DNA from 4 places in the Phenylobacterium immobile (ATCC 35973) genome. Region 3 is predicted to be linked to each of the others. Evidence: predicted binding sites of a transcription regulator. Region 3 holds the regulator's gene; each other region holds the start of a gene.
What was found. Region 3 encodes LexA, which represses DNA repair genes until DNA is damaged. Its sites were predicted from a motif close to ATGTTCNCNANNTGTTCT; they were not measured.
Positions count from the first base shown of each region.

Region 1: recA (recombinase RecA) is a predicted target of LexA. The motif match lies at 2,089-2,106, and genes of this name have one in related genera.
Region 2: ssb (single-stranded DNA-binding protein) is a predicted target of LexA. The motif match lies at 2,117-2,134, and genes of this name have one in related genera.
Region 4: BN1313_RS14605 (putative DNA modification/repair radical SAM protein) is a predicted target of LexA. The motif match lies at 1,517-1,534, and genes of this name have one in related genera.

Region 1 covers NZ_CVJQ01000001.1:2,245,049-2,248,585, forward strand. The annotation lists gene alaS (alanine--tRNA ligase) at 1-751, opposite strand, end outside; gene recA (recombinase RecA) at 903-1,970, opposite strand; gene BN1313_RS11030 (permease) at 2,215-2,880, shown strand; gene BN1313_RS11035 (hypothetical protein) at 2,892-3,110, opposite strand; gene BN1313_RS11040 (LOG family protein) at 3,170-3,537, opposite strand, start outside.
Region 2 covers NZ_CVJQ01000001.1:1,426,154-1,429,690, forward strand. The annotation lists gene BN1313_RS06955 (hypothetical protein) at 1-295, opposite strand, end outside; gene BN1313_RS16515 (primosomal protein) at 350-847, opposite strand; gene BN1313_RS06965 (hypothetical protein) at 985-1,662, shown strand; gene BN1313_RS06970 (hypothetical protein) at 1,712-2,092, shown strand; gene ssb (single-stranded DNA-binding protein) at 2,214-2,711, shown strand; gene gyrA (DNA gyrase subunit A) at 2,983-3,537, shown strand, end outside.
Region 3 covers NZ_CVJQ01000001.1:1,960,123-1,963,659, reverse strand. The annotation lists gene BN1313_RS09615 (ComEC/Rec2 family competence protein) at 1-1,414, shown strand, start outside; gene BN1313_RS09610 (hypothetical protein) at 1,472-1,774, opposite strand; gene lexA (transcriptional repressor LexA) at 1,906-2,592, opposite strand; gene trpC (indole-3-glycerol phosphate synthase TrpC) at 2,712-3,503, opposite strand; gene trpD (anthranilate phosphoribosyltransferase) at 3,500-3,537, opposite strand, start outside.
Region 4 covers NZ_CVJQ01000002.1:103,045-106,581, reverse strand. The annotation lists gene BN1313_RS14615 (DUF6134 family protein) at 1-248, opposite strand, end outside; gene BN1313_RS14610 (transglutaminase family protein) at 499-1,401, opposite strand; gene BN1313_RS14605 (putative DNA modification/repair radical SAM protein) at 1,547-2,761, shown strand; gene BN1313_RS14600 (UdgX family uracil-DNA binding protein) at 2,761-3,537, shown strand, end outside.

The DNA.
Region 1 (3,537 bases), 280 kb from region 3:
TGAAGAGATCGATATCGTAGTTGTCGTGCACGCCCTGCAACACCGCCGAGACCCGCTCCAGGCCCATGCCCGTGTCGATCGACGGCTTGGGCAGGGACGTGCGCTCGCCGCTGGCGAACTGCTCGTACTGCATGAACACCAGGTTCCAGATCTCGACGAAGCGGTCGCCATCCTCGTCCGGACTGCCGGGCGGGCCGCCGGGGATATGCGCGCCGTGGTCGTAGAAAATCTCAGAGCATGGACCGCAGGGACCGGTGTCGCCCATCGACCAGAAGTTGTCGGATGTGGCGATGCGGATGATCTTGTCGTCGGACAGGCCGGCGATCTTCTTCCACAGACGATGAGCCTCGTCGTCGTCATGGTAGACGGTGACCAGCAGCTTCTCGGGCTGAAGGCCGAACTCCTTGGTCAGCAGCGTCCAGGCATGGCTGATCGCGGCTTCCTTGAAGTAGTCGCCGAACGAGAAATTCCCCAGCATCTCGAAGAAGGTGTGGTGGCGCGCCGTGTAGCCGACATTGTCCAAGTCGTTGTGTTTGCCGCCGGCGCGCACCGACTTCTGCGACGAGGCCGCGCGCGGGTAGGGCGGGGTCTCAGCCCCGGTGAAATAGTTCTTGAAGGGCACCATACCGGCGTTGACGAACAGCAGCGTCGGGTCGTTCTGCGGCACCAGGGGAGCCGACGGCGCGATGGTGTGGCCCTGGCCCTGGAAGTAGCTCAGGAAGTGGCTGCGGATTTCGTTCAGGCTCGGCATTGGTCAGGTCTCAAGACAGGCGCTAGCACAACTTAGGAAGCCCGCCCGGTTTACGAAACTTGGCCGCCCGCTCCAAAGAAAAAGGGACTTCAAAGGAAAAGGCGGCGCCCGGGAGACGCCGCCTTCAAGTTCATCGTCCCAGGCGATGGGTTCAGACGTCGTCTTCCTCGGTCGGGCCGACCAGCAGTTCTTCCTCGATGGCGGCCTTGGCGCCGCGGACGGCGCGTTCGATGTCATTGGCCATGTCCGGGTTGGCCTTGAGGAACTCCCGCACATTGTCGCGGCCCTGGCCGATCCGTTGGCTGTTGTAGGAGAACCAAGACCCCGACTTCTCGACCACGCCGGCTTTCACGCCCAGGTCGATGATCTCGCCCAGCTTGGAAATGCCCTGGCCGTACATGATGTCGAACTCGACCTCGCGGAACGGCGGGGCGACCTTGTTCTTGACGACCTTCACCCGGACGTTGTTGCCGACGATCTCGTCGCGCAGCTTCACCGAGCCGGTGCGGCGGATGTCCAGGCGAACGGAGGCGTAGAACTTCAGCGCATTGCCGCCCGTCGTCGTCTCCGGGCTGCCGTACATCACGCCGATCTTCATGCGGATCTGGTTGATGAAAATGACCAGGGTGTGGGTCTTGGAGATCGACGCGGTCAGCTTGCGCAACGCCTGGCTCATCAGCCGCGCCTGCAAGCCCGGCAGGCTGTCGCCCATCTCGCCTTCGATTTCCGCCCGGGGCGTCAGCGCCGCGACCGAGTCGATGACGATGATGTCGACCGCGCCGGAGCGCACCAGGGTGTCGGTGATCTCCAGCGCCTGCTCGCCGGTGTCAGGCTGGGCGACCAGGAGGTCATCCAGGTTCACGCCCAGCTTGTGCGCATAGGACGGATCGAGCGCGTGCTCGGCGTCGACGAAGGCGGCGACGCCGCCGGCCTTCTGGACCTCCGCCACCACATGCAGCGCGAGCGTCGTCTTGCCTGAGCTTTCCGGACCGTAGATCTCGACGATCCGGCCCTTCGGCAGGCCGCCGATGCCCAGCGCCATGTCCAGGCCGAGGGAGCCGGTCGAGACGCTTTCGATCTCGACGATCTTGCCCTTGTCGCCCAGCTTCATCACCGAGCCCTTGCCGAAGGCCCGATCAATTTGGGAGAGCGCCGCTTCGAGCGCCCGTTGCTTGTCGCCGTCTTCCTTGCCCACGAGTTTCAACGCCGCCTGACTCATTTGCTTCAAGGCCCCTCTATCCCACGATTCCGCCAGGCCGACGCCTATTCGCCGACCGGTCCGTCCGCACCTAGAGAGCATCGCGCGCCGCCAAAATCGGTCGTACGTGTTTTGTTCTCTGTTCGCAACATGTTCTCATCCGCGAGTCAGCGCAAGCTCATTCCGCACCATGAGCTTGGCCGCGAACCAAAGCTGTGGCGAACTGGGCCGCGAGCCAACAGAAGAGCGCCAGACCGTGGATTTCATGAAGCTTCTGCGGAGCCTCGAAGAGATTCTCTTCGAGGTCATTTCCTGGCTGGTCTTCTACCCGCTGACGCTGTGGCGGATCCTGACGCGGCCCCTGGCCACCATGCGCTATTCCGATGCCGAACTGACCGCTCACTCGGACGACGACACGGAGTACGACGCGGCGCTGTCGCCGCCCCTGTTGCTGCTGATCACGGTGCTGCTCGTCAACGCCGTCGGTCAGGCTCTGCATCATCAGAGCCTGACCGCTTCGTCGCACCTTATGGGGTTGGTCGAAGCCTCCCCGCAGAACCTGATGCTGTTTCGCGGCCTGGTCTTCAGCCTCATTCCGCTGGTGGCGGCTGTCACCCTCCTGCGGCGCCAGCGTGTGAAGCTCTCGAGGTCGACCCTGAAGCCGCCGTTCTTCGCCCAGTGCTATCTCGCCGCCCCCTGCGCCATCGTCGTCGGCCTGGGCGTCGCGATCTTCCAGCGTCAGGACATTCCCAATGTCTTCGGCGGCGTGCTCATGCTGGCGGGAACCGCGTGGTTCCTGGTGACCCAGACCCGCTGGTTTCGCCAGGAACTCTCTCTGTCATGGCCGCGCGCGGCGTGGACCGCCGTTTGGGCCCTACTCCGAGCGCTATTCTACCTTGAGCTGCTGCTCATTCCTCTTGCCCTGTTCTAAGGGCGGGACGCTCAGGCCTGGAGCGCGGTTTCTGTCGCGTTGATCTCTGTCTCGATCCAGTCGTGACCGGTCTTCATCAATACGCCCTCGATAGCGGTGATGTGAACGCTCAGGCGTTCCCGGATCTCAGGATCGACATCGTCGCGGCCGGCCATCCACTTGGCCACCAGATGCAGGCCGAAGGCGCTGTGCAGGCACAGCTTTTCCAATTGTTCTTGTGAAAGGGTCATGCGCGTCCTCCAGCCCCGACAGGACTAGAATTCGCAACTTTGCACCGGGTTCGCCGAAATCAGTAGCGTTGCTCGACGGCCGTCACGCCCCACTTCGGCGGCGGTGGAACATAGGCGCGAAACGCGTCGATCGCAGCGGCGGTCGTGTCCGCATAGATCAACATCTCGCCGTACGGGCGGGCGAGAAAGCCCTTGTCGCACATCTGTTCGACGGTGGCGCGCAAGGGCTCGTAATAGCCGTTCACATTGACGAAGCCGCAGGGCTTGGAATGGAAGCCGAGCATGGCCCAGGTCCACTGCTCGAACACCTCTTCCAGGGTGCCGGCGCCGCCCGGCAGGCACAGGAAGCCGTCGCCTAGCTCGGCCATGGCCCATTTGCGCTCATGCATGGAGTTGACGACCTTGAGCTCGGTCACGCCGGTGTGGG
Region 2 (3,537 bases), 530 kb from region 3:
TGTCAGCGCTCATAGGCGATTGGGATGCGACCTGGGCGCCTGCCTTGGCGCGCAACTGTGCCTCAACGGGCTCAAGCGCAGCGGCGGGCGAGCCCGCGACATTCGTCAGGGCCATAGACATCTCAAGCCCGCCAGCGCCGGTATAGACGCAGGATCGACCGTCGGCGGACGCGGAGACACGCGTCAGTCGCCCCGACGTCTGCGGGCAGTCGAGGCGAGTAATCGGCTTGGCGGGTTGGCATGCAGCCAGGGCGGGGAGGGCGGCCAGGGCCGCAATCAGGACGGGCGCTTTCATGGCGCCAGAGTTCGCGCCGTGCCCGCCCGCCGTCGAGTGAATTCGCGGTAAGGCCTAGTCCTTGGCCCGGGCTTCGCCGTTTTCGATGTCGGAATAGCCCAAGTCTTCAAGGTCGTCGTCAGCGAGACCCTTGGACTGGAAGTCGGTCACGTCGTCTTCGCCGCCTTCAACGAGATCGGCGTCGGCCACTTCGTCCAGGCCCTCGATCTGACCTGCCGAAAGCGCGTCCTCGTCGAAGCTGTCCTCGTCGCCCAGGCCGTCGATGTCGTCCTCGCGCTCGGCGTCGGCGGCGTGATAGTCAAGTTCGTCGTCTTCTTCGATGTCGACCTCATCCAGGAGACTGTCGGTGAATTCATCGGCGTCCAGCGCCAGAGCCTCGTCTTCGTCACGGTCGCCGTCGGCGCGGGTGACGTCCATAAGTTCCGGCAACTCCTCGAAGGTGCGCCGTTCAGAGAACTGCATCTCGTCGTCGGTCATCGTCTCGTCGAGGGTCTCGGCGCGATCCTGATCGTCGAAGCCTTCCTGGGGTTCGGGGTAGTCGGCGCCGGTCATGGCTTGAAAGCTCCGTAGCGGTTCGCCGCCTCGTGCGGCCTAGCTCCCTGAACTCCGCCGCCAGGGTGTCGTTCCGATACGAGCTGTTCACAATCAGCGGCGCTTGAAAGCCGGGACTTAGCGGTCTAGGCGAAGCCATGCCCATCAAGCTGGATCGCCGGACCCTCTACATCATCGTCGGCGCGGCTGTGGCCGTGCTGGCGGGCTGCCTGATCGCCATGGCCTTGATCGGCTCGCACGACGAGATCGCCGATCCGGCGCCGCCGGCTTCGCAAGGCGGTCTGGTCATCGACTCCAGCGACGCAGGCGGAGATGGCGGGCTCGACCCGGCGCGCCCGCTGCGCTGCTTCGTCGCCGGTCAGTTTGTGGGTGAGCTGACCCTGTCAGACTGCGCCGAGCGCAACGGTGTCGCCAGCGGCGCGCTCGACGTCGGCATCGATCAGACGGGCGCCTTGGCTGCTAGCCCGGAGGCGGGTTCGATCCTGACGCCGCTGCCGCCTGAGGAAGGGGAGGCCGTCCCGTCCCCCGCCCAGGCGCCGGTCGTCGAAGCTGAAAGCTATGACTACGCGCCCACGGGTCCTTGCTGGCGCTATGTCGACAATCACTGGAGCCGCTTGCCTGGCGACCAGACGCTCGCGGCGTGCGTGCAGACCTTGTTCTCAGGGCGTTGCGAGAATCGCGGACGCGCCAGCTATGGCCGCTGGATGCAGCAAACCTTGCGGCTGGCGCCCGGCCGCGTCGAGATTTCGGGCGATAACCGCAGCTTCCGCCTGTTGGTCGAGCAGACGGACGACTGCGCCATCCCGTCGCTGTAGCCGCCCAAAACCCTCGCACAGAGCCGGCGGGCGCCCTAGATTGGAAGGCATGATCCGCACCGCCCTGATCGCCGCCGCCGTCCTATCACTCGGTCTGGCCGCTTGCGCCAAGCGCACTGAGCCGCCTGGCGACCTGAAGATCTGCTACCATGTCGTTCCGGAAAAGGACGGCAAGCTGCGCTTCAACAAGCTGGTTGAGACCCCGAATCTTGAGACCTGCGCCGCCAACCTCGAGGCCATGCGCATCAAGTTCCTGCGTCTGGGCGGCAGCCAACAGGAGATCTACGGCGCCTACCAAGCGAATTTCCTCTTCCTGCAGAGCGAAGGGGTGTTCACCTCGACTTCGCTGGAAGGCGCCCGCTACGTCGCGCTGGTGCGGACCGGCGACGGCCGTCTCGCCATTCCCGGGGCCATGCCGCCCGTCAAATAGGCTGTGGACGACGATGCTCGGACGTGAACATAGTAAGAACATTAACCTTGTTCGCGGCGCCGACGCAGTCTAACGTCGACGTGGGCATCAGCCCGCGAACACGAGAATTTAGGGACAGCACATGGCGGGCAGCGTCAACAAAGTCATCCTCGTCGGCAACCTGGGCGCCGATCCTGAAATCCGCAGCCTCAACTCTGGGGATCGGGTCGCGAACCTGCGCATAGCCACGTCTGAAACCTGGCGTGACCGTTCGACGGGTGAGCGCAAGGAAAAGACCGAGTGGCACCGCGTGGTGGTCTTCAACGACAATCTGGTGAAGGTCTGCGAGCAGTACCTGCGCAAGGGTTCGAAGATCTATCTCGAAGGCTCGATCCAGACCCGCAAGTGGACTGACCAGTCCGGCCAGGAGAAGTTCTCCACCGAGATCGTCCTGCAGAAGTTCCGCGGCGAACTGACCATGCTTGATGGCCGCGCTGGCGGTGAAGAAGGCGGCGGCGGTTACGGCGGCGGCTTTAGCGCCGGTGGCGGCGACGACTATGGCCAACCCGCGCGCAGGCCCGCCATGGCCGGCGCCAAGGAAGACTTCAGCAAGGACCTGGACGACGAAATCCCGTTCTAGGTGTTCTCGTTCTATTTCCCGGTGGCCCACAGACCGCCGCGATCCAGCCGGCATGCCGACAATCTGAACCGCCGCGTGATCGCACATCGCGGCGGCGATGTCGCCAGTCGCCATCACGTCGAGACGCCCGTCGATCGCCATGTCCTAGCCCAATCGGAGGATGTTTCGCGCGTGCGCACGCGCGTATGTGCGCGAGGGTGGTTTATAGGCACTGCCCCTGCTAACTTGGCGGACGCATAACCCGCGCGATTCTAACGGTTAGATCCCCGACTTGAGCGATCAGAACACGACCCCACCGGAAGAACGGCCCGGGGGCATCGCCCCTATCGCCATCGAGGACGAACTGAAGCGTTCGTATCTCGACTACGCCATGAGCGTGATCGTCAGTCGCGCCCTACCTGACGTCCGTGACGGCCTGAAACCGGTGCACCGCCGAATTCTGTTCTCGATGGGTGAGCAGAACCACACGCCGGACCGTAGCTATGTGAAGTCGGCCCGCGTCGTCGGCGACGTGATGGGTAAGTACCACCCGCATGGCGACCAGGCGATCTACGACACCATGGTCCGCATGGCGCAGCCGTTCTCGATGAACCTGCTGCTCATCGACGGCCAGGGCAATTTCGGCTCCGTCGACAACGATCCGGCGGCGGCCATGCGCTACACCGAAAGCCGCATGACGCGGGCGGCCATGGCGATCCTGGCCGACCTCGACAAGGATACGGTCGACTTCAAAGAAAACTACGACGGCTCCGAGAAGGAGCCTTCGGTCCTGCCGTCGCGCATCCCGAACCTGTTGGTCAATGGCGCGGGCGGCATCGCCGTCGGC
Region 3 (3,537 bases):
TGGCGGTCTGGCCGCCGCCATGACCAGCGGCGTCGAGGCCTTCGTGCCGCGCGAGCAGGTCGACGCCCTACGGGCGGCCGGCCTCGCGCACATCATCTCGATCTCTGGTCTGCACATGGCGATCGTCGGCGGCTTCGCATTCGCTGGCGTCCGGTTGGCGGTCGCCGCCTGGCCCTGGCTTACCCTGCGCGCGCCCGGCAAGAAGATCGCCGCGGTCTTTGGTCTGGCGGCGGTTGGCGGCTACCTGGCCATCTCAGGGGCCTCGCCCCCGGCTGAGCGGGCGGCGATCACCGCAGCGGTCGCCTTCGTGGCCATCCTGGTTGATCGCCAAGCGATCAGCCTGCGCGCTCTGGCCATGGCCGCCATCGTCATCATCCTCCTGCAGCCTGAGGCGGTCACCGAGCCCGGCTTCCAGATGTCCTTCGCTGCGACGGCCGCCCTGGTCGCGCTCGCCGAGGCGTGGCCTCGCCCTATCCGCGAGATTAGCGTGCCCTTCGTCATCCGCGCCCTGCAGGCCGCGCGCACCTGGATCTTCGCCGGCGGCGCCATCAGCCTGGTCGCCGGCCTGGCGACGGGTCCCTTCGCCGTCCAGCACTTCAACCGCGTCGCCGTCTGGGGTCTTGCAGCCAACCTATTGGTCGAGCCGATCTCCACCCTGTTGATCATGCCGGGCCTCGCGATCGGCGCGATCCTCACGCCCTTCGAGCTGGGCGAGGCGCCTTTGCGGGCGGCGGGCTTCGGTATCAGCCTGATGACGCAGGTCGCCACCCAGATCGCCAACGCCCCCATGGCGCAGATGACCGTCGCCAGCGCGCCGGCCTGGACGCTACCGGCCGCCTTCCTCGGAATCCTATGGATCTGTCTGACCCGCGGGCCGATTAGATGGCTGGGCCTGCCGTTGGCGCTCAGTGTGAACCTGGCGCCGCGGCCCGCGGCGCCTGTCGCCTGGATCTCAGCTGACGGCGCCGCCGTCGCCGTACGTGCTGACCAGACCGCCGTCCTAATGCGCCCTGACGTGAAGCGCTTCGGCGCGGAGCTATGGGCCCGTCGTCGTGGCCTGGAGCCGACCCTGACCGAAGCCGAACGGAACGGCTTTTTCCAGTGTGACGCCTGGAGCTGTGGGCCGACCGCCCATGCGCCGCTCAAGATCGCCGCGACTTGGAATGTCAGCCGGCCTTTAAAGACCGGCAGGTTGGAGGCGCTGTGCGCTGACGCCGATATTCTTGTGCTTAGAGCCGGTCGGGCCCCAGGGCGTTGCGTGGGGCCGCTAATCCTGACCCAAGCCGACTTTGCACGCGGCGGATCTGCTGAAATTTTCCGAACCGAGAAAGGCGCCTGGCGCCTCGCCTGGAGCCAGGACCTGCGCGGCCATCGACCCTGGACATGGGGATACGGCGGGGAGGGGGCCGGCTGAACGGAAAAGAGCCCCGGCGAAATCGCCGAGGCTCTATCCATCGCGATGTCTGAAAGACTAGTGCGTCGCGTCTTTGGCCGCTTCGCCGGCGTCCTTGGCCGCTTCGCCGGCCTTCTCCGCGTGATCGCCAGCCGTGGCGGCGGCGTCGCCGGCCATCGCCGCAGCGTCAGCAGAGGCCGCTGCAGTGCCGGCCTGGGCCGCGTCGGCCGCGGCGGTTGTCGCAGCGTCGGCAGCGGCGCTGGCGGCGGCGGCTTCCTGGGTGGCGGTCGCCGACTCGTCGGCAGCCTTCTCAGCTGGCTTGCTGCAGGCCGCAGCGGCGAGGCTCAGGGCGGCGACGGCGGCAAGTGTGAGGATACGCATCTTGGTTTCTCCCTCGTGAAGGCGCCCGGCGGTATCGCCGGGCCGAGGGCCGCGGGCACGCTTACGTGATTGAAATCTAACCCCGACCCATGGAACCAAACGCCAGCAGGTCGCAAAGGTTGCCCGCGCGGTTAGTGATAGCTGCGCAACAGTCCAACGAGCTTGCCCTGCACGGCGACCTGATCAGGGCCAAAGATGCGGGTCTCATAAGCCGGGTTCGCGGCCTCCAGGGCGATGGAGGCGCCCTTCTTGCGCAGGCGCTTCAGAGTGGCCTCTTCGTTGTGGACCAACGCCACGACGATATCGCCCGAGGTCGCGCTGGTGGTGCGTTTGATCACCACCATGTCGCCGTCGAGGATCCCGGCGCCGACCATGGAGTCCCCCTGAACCTCAAGAACGAAGTGTTCGCCAGCGCCAAGGATCGATTCCGGCACATGAAGCCGATCGCGTTCCTGCTGGATCGCCTCGATCGGCGTACCTGCCGCGATCTTGCCCAGTACCGGCAGCTCTCGCGTCTCGTTGGCGACTTGGCTGCCGGCCTCAGCCTCGACCAGCTGCGGCTTGAAGGGCGCGCGTCCCCGGGGCGGTGCGGCGGTTGTCGCCTGCTGCGGCAGCTTCACCACTTCGAGCGCTCGGGCCCGGTGCGGCAGGCGGCGGAGAAAGCCGCGCTCTTCAAGCGCCGTGATCAGGCGGTGGATTCCAGACTTGGACGCCAGATCCAACGCCTCCTTCATTTCATCGAAAGACGGCGAGACGCCCGATTCCTTGATCCGCTCATGGATGAACATGAGCAATTCGTGCTGCTTGCGGGTGAGCATGGCGCGGAGACCTTCGGAACAAAGCAAAAACCTTGCTGATGTTCTCTAGACGTTCTCAGTTAATGTCAAGTTACCGCCAGGACGTTGGATTCTCGGCGCTTTTGCGCGGCGCAAGCGACTCAGAGGGCCAGCAAGGCCTGAGTCGCCGCTTGCACGTCCGCCTGACGCATCAGGCTTTCACCCACCAGCATCGCCTTGGCGCCACGGGCTTCGAGCCGCGCGGCGTCGGCCGCGGTAAAGATGCCGCTCTCTGTCACTAGCAGAGCCCCCGGCGGCGACAGTTTCGCCAATCGTTCGGTATTCGCCAGATCCAGCGTGAAGGTCCGCAGGTCACGGTTGTTCACGCCCACCAGGTCGGCGCCCAGCGCGGCGGCGCGGGCCATCTCAGCTTCGTCGTGAACCTCGACCAGAGCGTCCATGCCGAAGCGACGGGCTTCAGCGATCAACGATGAGGCGAGCTCATCGTCGATCATCGCCAGGATGACCAGGATCGCATCGGCGCCGAGGGACCGGGACTCGGCGACCTGCCAGGGATCAACCAGGAAATCTTTGCGGATACAGGGCAGGGCGCAGGCGGCGCGGGCGGCCACGAGATAGCTGTCCTCACCCTCGAAGCTCGGGGCGTCTGTCAGGATCGACAGGCACGACGCGCCCCCTGCTGCGTAGGCGCGCGCCAAGGACGGAGGGTCAAAGTCATCGCGAATCCGCCCCCGGGACGGCGAGGCGCGTTTGATCTCGGCGATCAGCGCCAGCTTACCTGGCGCATGGTCGCGTTCCAGGGCCGCGCGAAAGCCGCGGGGCGCGTCGGCGGCGAGTGCGGCGGCTTCCAGTTCGCCGGGCTCACGTGAGGCCTTTCGGGCGGCGACGTCCTCGCGCTTATAGGCGGCGATCCGCCGGAGGATGTCGCTCATGACTGGCTGATCTCCACAAGCCGCGCCAGCGCCT
Region 4 (3,537 bases), on a different contig from region 3:
CCCAGGCGTCGCTCAACCGCTTCGTGACGATAGCGATATACGACGACGGGTCCGATCTTCACGCGCATGGCGGCCAGCGTCCGGACGACCAGTGACTGGTCGGCGGTTTCAAAGGTGAGTTCGTGATCGCCGATCCGTTCGCCGTTGCGAAAGACCGCAAAGGCGAGGCGGCGCGGCGCGGCCAGGGCGGGACCAGCCGCCATGAATAGGCCGCCGGCAAGCATCAGGCGACGGGATGGCAAATGCATAGGTGAACTCCGCTCACTGCTGAGAGGAGCTACGGTCGTCACGGAGAGCCGGATGCGCCCGTTCAGGAATGACCAGGTCTGGGCTGGAAGCTGCGTGGTGGTGCGGCGGGTAGGGTGCTGCGTGGCGCCGGCTTTTGGCCGTGTTGTTGGACGGCGGCGGACCGCAGGGTGACGAAAACGGGAGGAGTTTGCTGGAAGGTGTTCATGACAACCTCTCCTTATTGTGTGGACGCTTACTGGGGCCGCGGGTTCAGGCTGCGGCGAAAACCTCTTCAGTAGGAAAGACATCGACGAAGACGTTCAGGTTGCTGACACCGGGATCGCCGTAGATCGAGCCGGAGACAGGGGCGGCTTCGTCAGGCGTGCGGGTGACGGCGACCGGGATCAGGTCGGCGGATTCGGCAAGACCGTTGGTCGGGTCGAATTCGATCCATCCCAGGCCAGGCAAAAAGACTTCGCACCAGGCGTGGGTGGCGCCGGCGCCGCGGACTTTCGACGTGGCGGGTGAGTAGAGGTAGCCAGTGACAAAGCGGGCGGCGTAGCCCAGTCGGCGCAGGCTTTCGACCATCAGCCAAGCGAAGTCGCGGCAGGTGCCGATGCCGCAGGCGACGGTGTAGGCGGGATCCTGGGCGGCGCCGAGGTCGCGCGGCTGATAGTCGAAGGAGGCGTGGATCGTGTCGTTAAAGCGCAGCAGGAAATCCAGGGCAGGCTCTCCCGGAGCGGCGATCTGGCTGCGCAGCCACGATAGCAAGGCGCCGTCGGAATCCTCGGTCAGGGGCTCGATAAAGGGCGCAAGCACCGCGCGATCGGGCGCATCGTAGACGATAGGGTGGGCGGTCTGCGGATCGCGGATCAGCAGCGGCGCGAGCGGCGCCGGGAAGCGCTGAATACGCAAATCACTGACGACCGAGAGGGTATCGGACGCCCGGGCTGGCGTGTACCAGCAGACTGAGTTTCCCAAGGCGTCATAAACCCAGCGGGTCTCGCCCGGCGGCGACAGGGTCAGCGACGCGCGCACGACGCGGATAGCATGGCTGTCGCGCGGCCGGATCAGCAGCTTATGGGGCGAGAAAGATACCGGACGCTCGTAGCTGTAACGGGTTTCGTGCCGGATGGTGAGCGCGGTCATGCGTGCGGAACAGATGGGAAGCATGCGAGTTCCCGCCCGCAGGGGGAGATTTTGCTCGCCTGCAAGAAAGTTCATGTTCCGTGCCGGGAACATCAGAGTCACCGGGGCGCATCAAAAACTTCCCATGGCTCAGCTTGTAGGAACAAAGAGAGAACAATAGGATAGTCCGATGACTATCCTCGACGTTCGGCAGAAGCTTGCGATCCTGGCTGACGCAGCCAAGTACGATGCCTCCTGCGCCTCGTCTGGCGCAACGAAGCGGAATTCGTCGGACGGCAAAGGGATTGGCTCGACCGAGGGGATGGGCATTTGCCATGCCTATGCGCCGGACGGTCGCTGCATCAGCTTGCTGAAAATTTTGCTGACCAACTATTGCATCTACGACTGCGCCTATTGCGTGAACCGTGTGTCGTCCAATGTCGAGCGGGCCCGGTTCTCGGTGGAGGAGGTGGTGGACCTGACCCTCGGGTTCTATCGCCGCAATTACATCGAGGGCCTGTTCCTCTCGTCGGGCATCATCCGGTCGGCGGATTACACCATGGAAGCCATGGTCCGGACGGCGAAGACTCTGCGGCAAGTCCATGATTTTCGAGGTTATATCCATCTCAAGATAATCCCCGAGGCCTCGCTTGAGCTGGTGCGACAGGCGGGTCTGTTCGCGGACCGGATATCGATCAATGTCGAGCTGCCGCGGGACGAGAGCCTGGCCAGACTGGCGCCGGAAAAGGATCCGCAGGTAATCCGTAAGGCGATGGGCGCGGTCCGGCTGGATGTCGAGGCAGCCAAGGAGCCGGCGCGGAAAACCAAGCCGCCGTCTTTTGCGCCAGCCGGCCAATCGACCCAGCTGATCGTCGGGGCGGACGGCGCCAGCGACGGCGAAATCCTCAAGCGCAGTGAGACGCTGTACGGCGCATACCAACTGCGGCGTGTTTATTACTCAGCGTTTTCGCCGATCCCGGATTCAACCTCCAGGCTGCCGTTGGCGCGACCGCCGCTGATGCGCGAGCACCGGCTCTACCAGGCCGACTGGCTAATGCGGTTCTATGGATTCGAGCGGGCCGAGATCGTCGATGAGGATTGCGATCTGGAGCTCGACAAAGACCCGAAGCTGGCCTGGGCGCTGCGGCGGCGAGAGGCCTTTCCAGTGGATATCAACAAGGCCGACCGCGAACGGCTTTTGCGGGTGCCAGGGCTGGGCGTGCGAGCGGCGGATAAGCTGATTCAAGCGCGACGGTTCACGCGGCTGACTTTGGCGGACTTGGGCCGCGTGACGCGCGGGGTGGCTAAGATGAAACCCTTCATCATCGCCGCCGACTGGACGCCGGGGCGATCCGGGGATGGTGAAACGGTCGCCCCTCAGCCTGAACAGTTGAGCCTGTTCTGATGGCGGTGGTGCGGCTTGAGTCCGAAATCGATATCGCCGGCTGGCGGCGTGCGGCGCGGGTGCTGCGGGCGCAGGGCGCGCGGGCTGAGGAGGTGGTCTGGACGGTCGGCCCGAACCTGTTTGAAGAGGCGTCGATGGATCTTGAGGCGACGGCGAGCTTCACCGTGCCACGGGCGTTCGTGGAACTGGCGGACCGCGTGCTGCTGCATCGGTCGGGCGAGCGGTTCGATCTGATGTATCGGTTGCTCCGGCGCCTCGGAGGGGAACCGAACCTCCTGAAGATCGAAACAGACAGCGAGGTCGCCCAGGCTTTGTTGATGGCTAAGGCGGTTGATCGGGCGGCGCACAAGATGCGGGCCTTCGTGAGGTTTCGTGAAATTGAGACCGGCGAAGGCGCCGGGGCCTTTGTGGCGTGGTTCGAGCCAGCCCATCGGGTGACGGAGCTCGTGGCGCCATGGTTCGCGCGCCGCTTCACCAACATGGATTGGAGCCTTCTTACTCCAGATGTCAGTGTCCACTGGGACCGCACAGCGTTGACCCTCGGCCCAGGCGCGGATCCGGCGGACGTCCCGCACAGCGACGCTTTGGAAGCGCATTGGCGAACCTACTATGCGGCCATCTTCAACCCGGCGCGGCTGAACGTGGCGCAGATGACAAAGGAAATGCCCAAGCGCTACTGGCGGAACCTGCCGGAGGCCGCGCTCATTCCAGAACTCGTCGCCCGCGCCGAAAGCCGCACTGAAACCATGGTGATGAAGGCGCCCACCGAGCCTGAT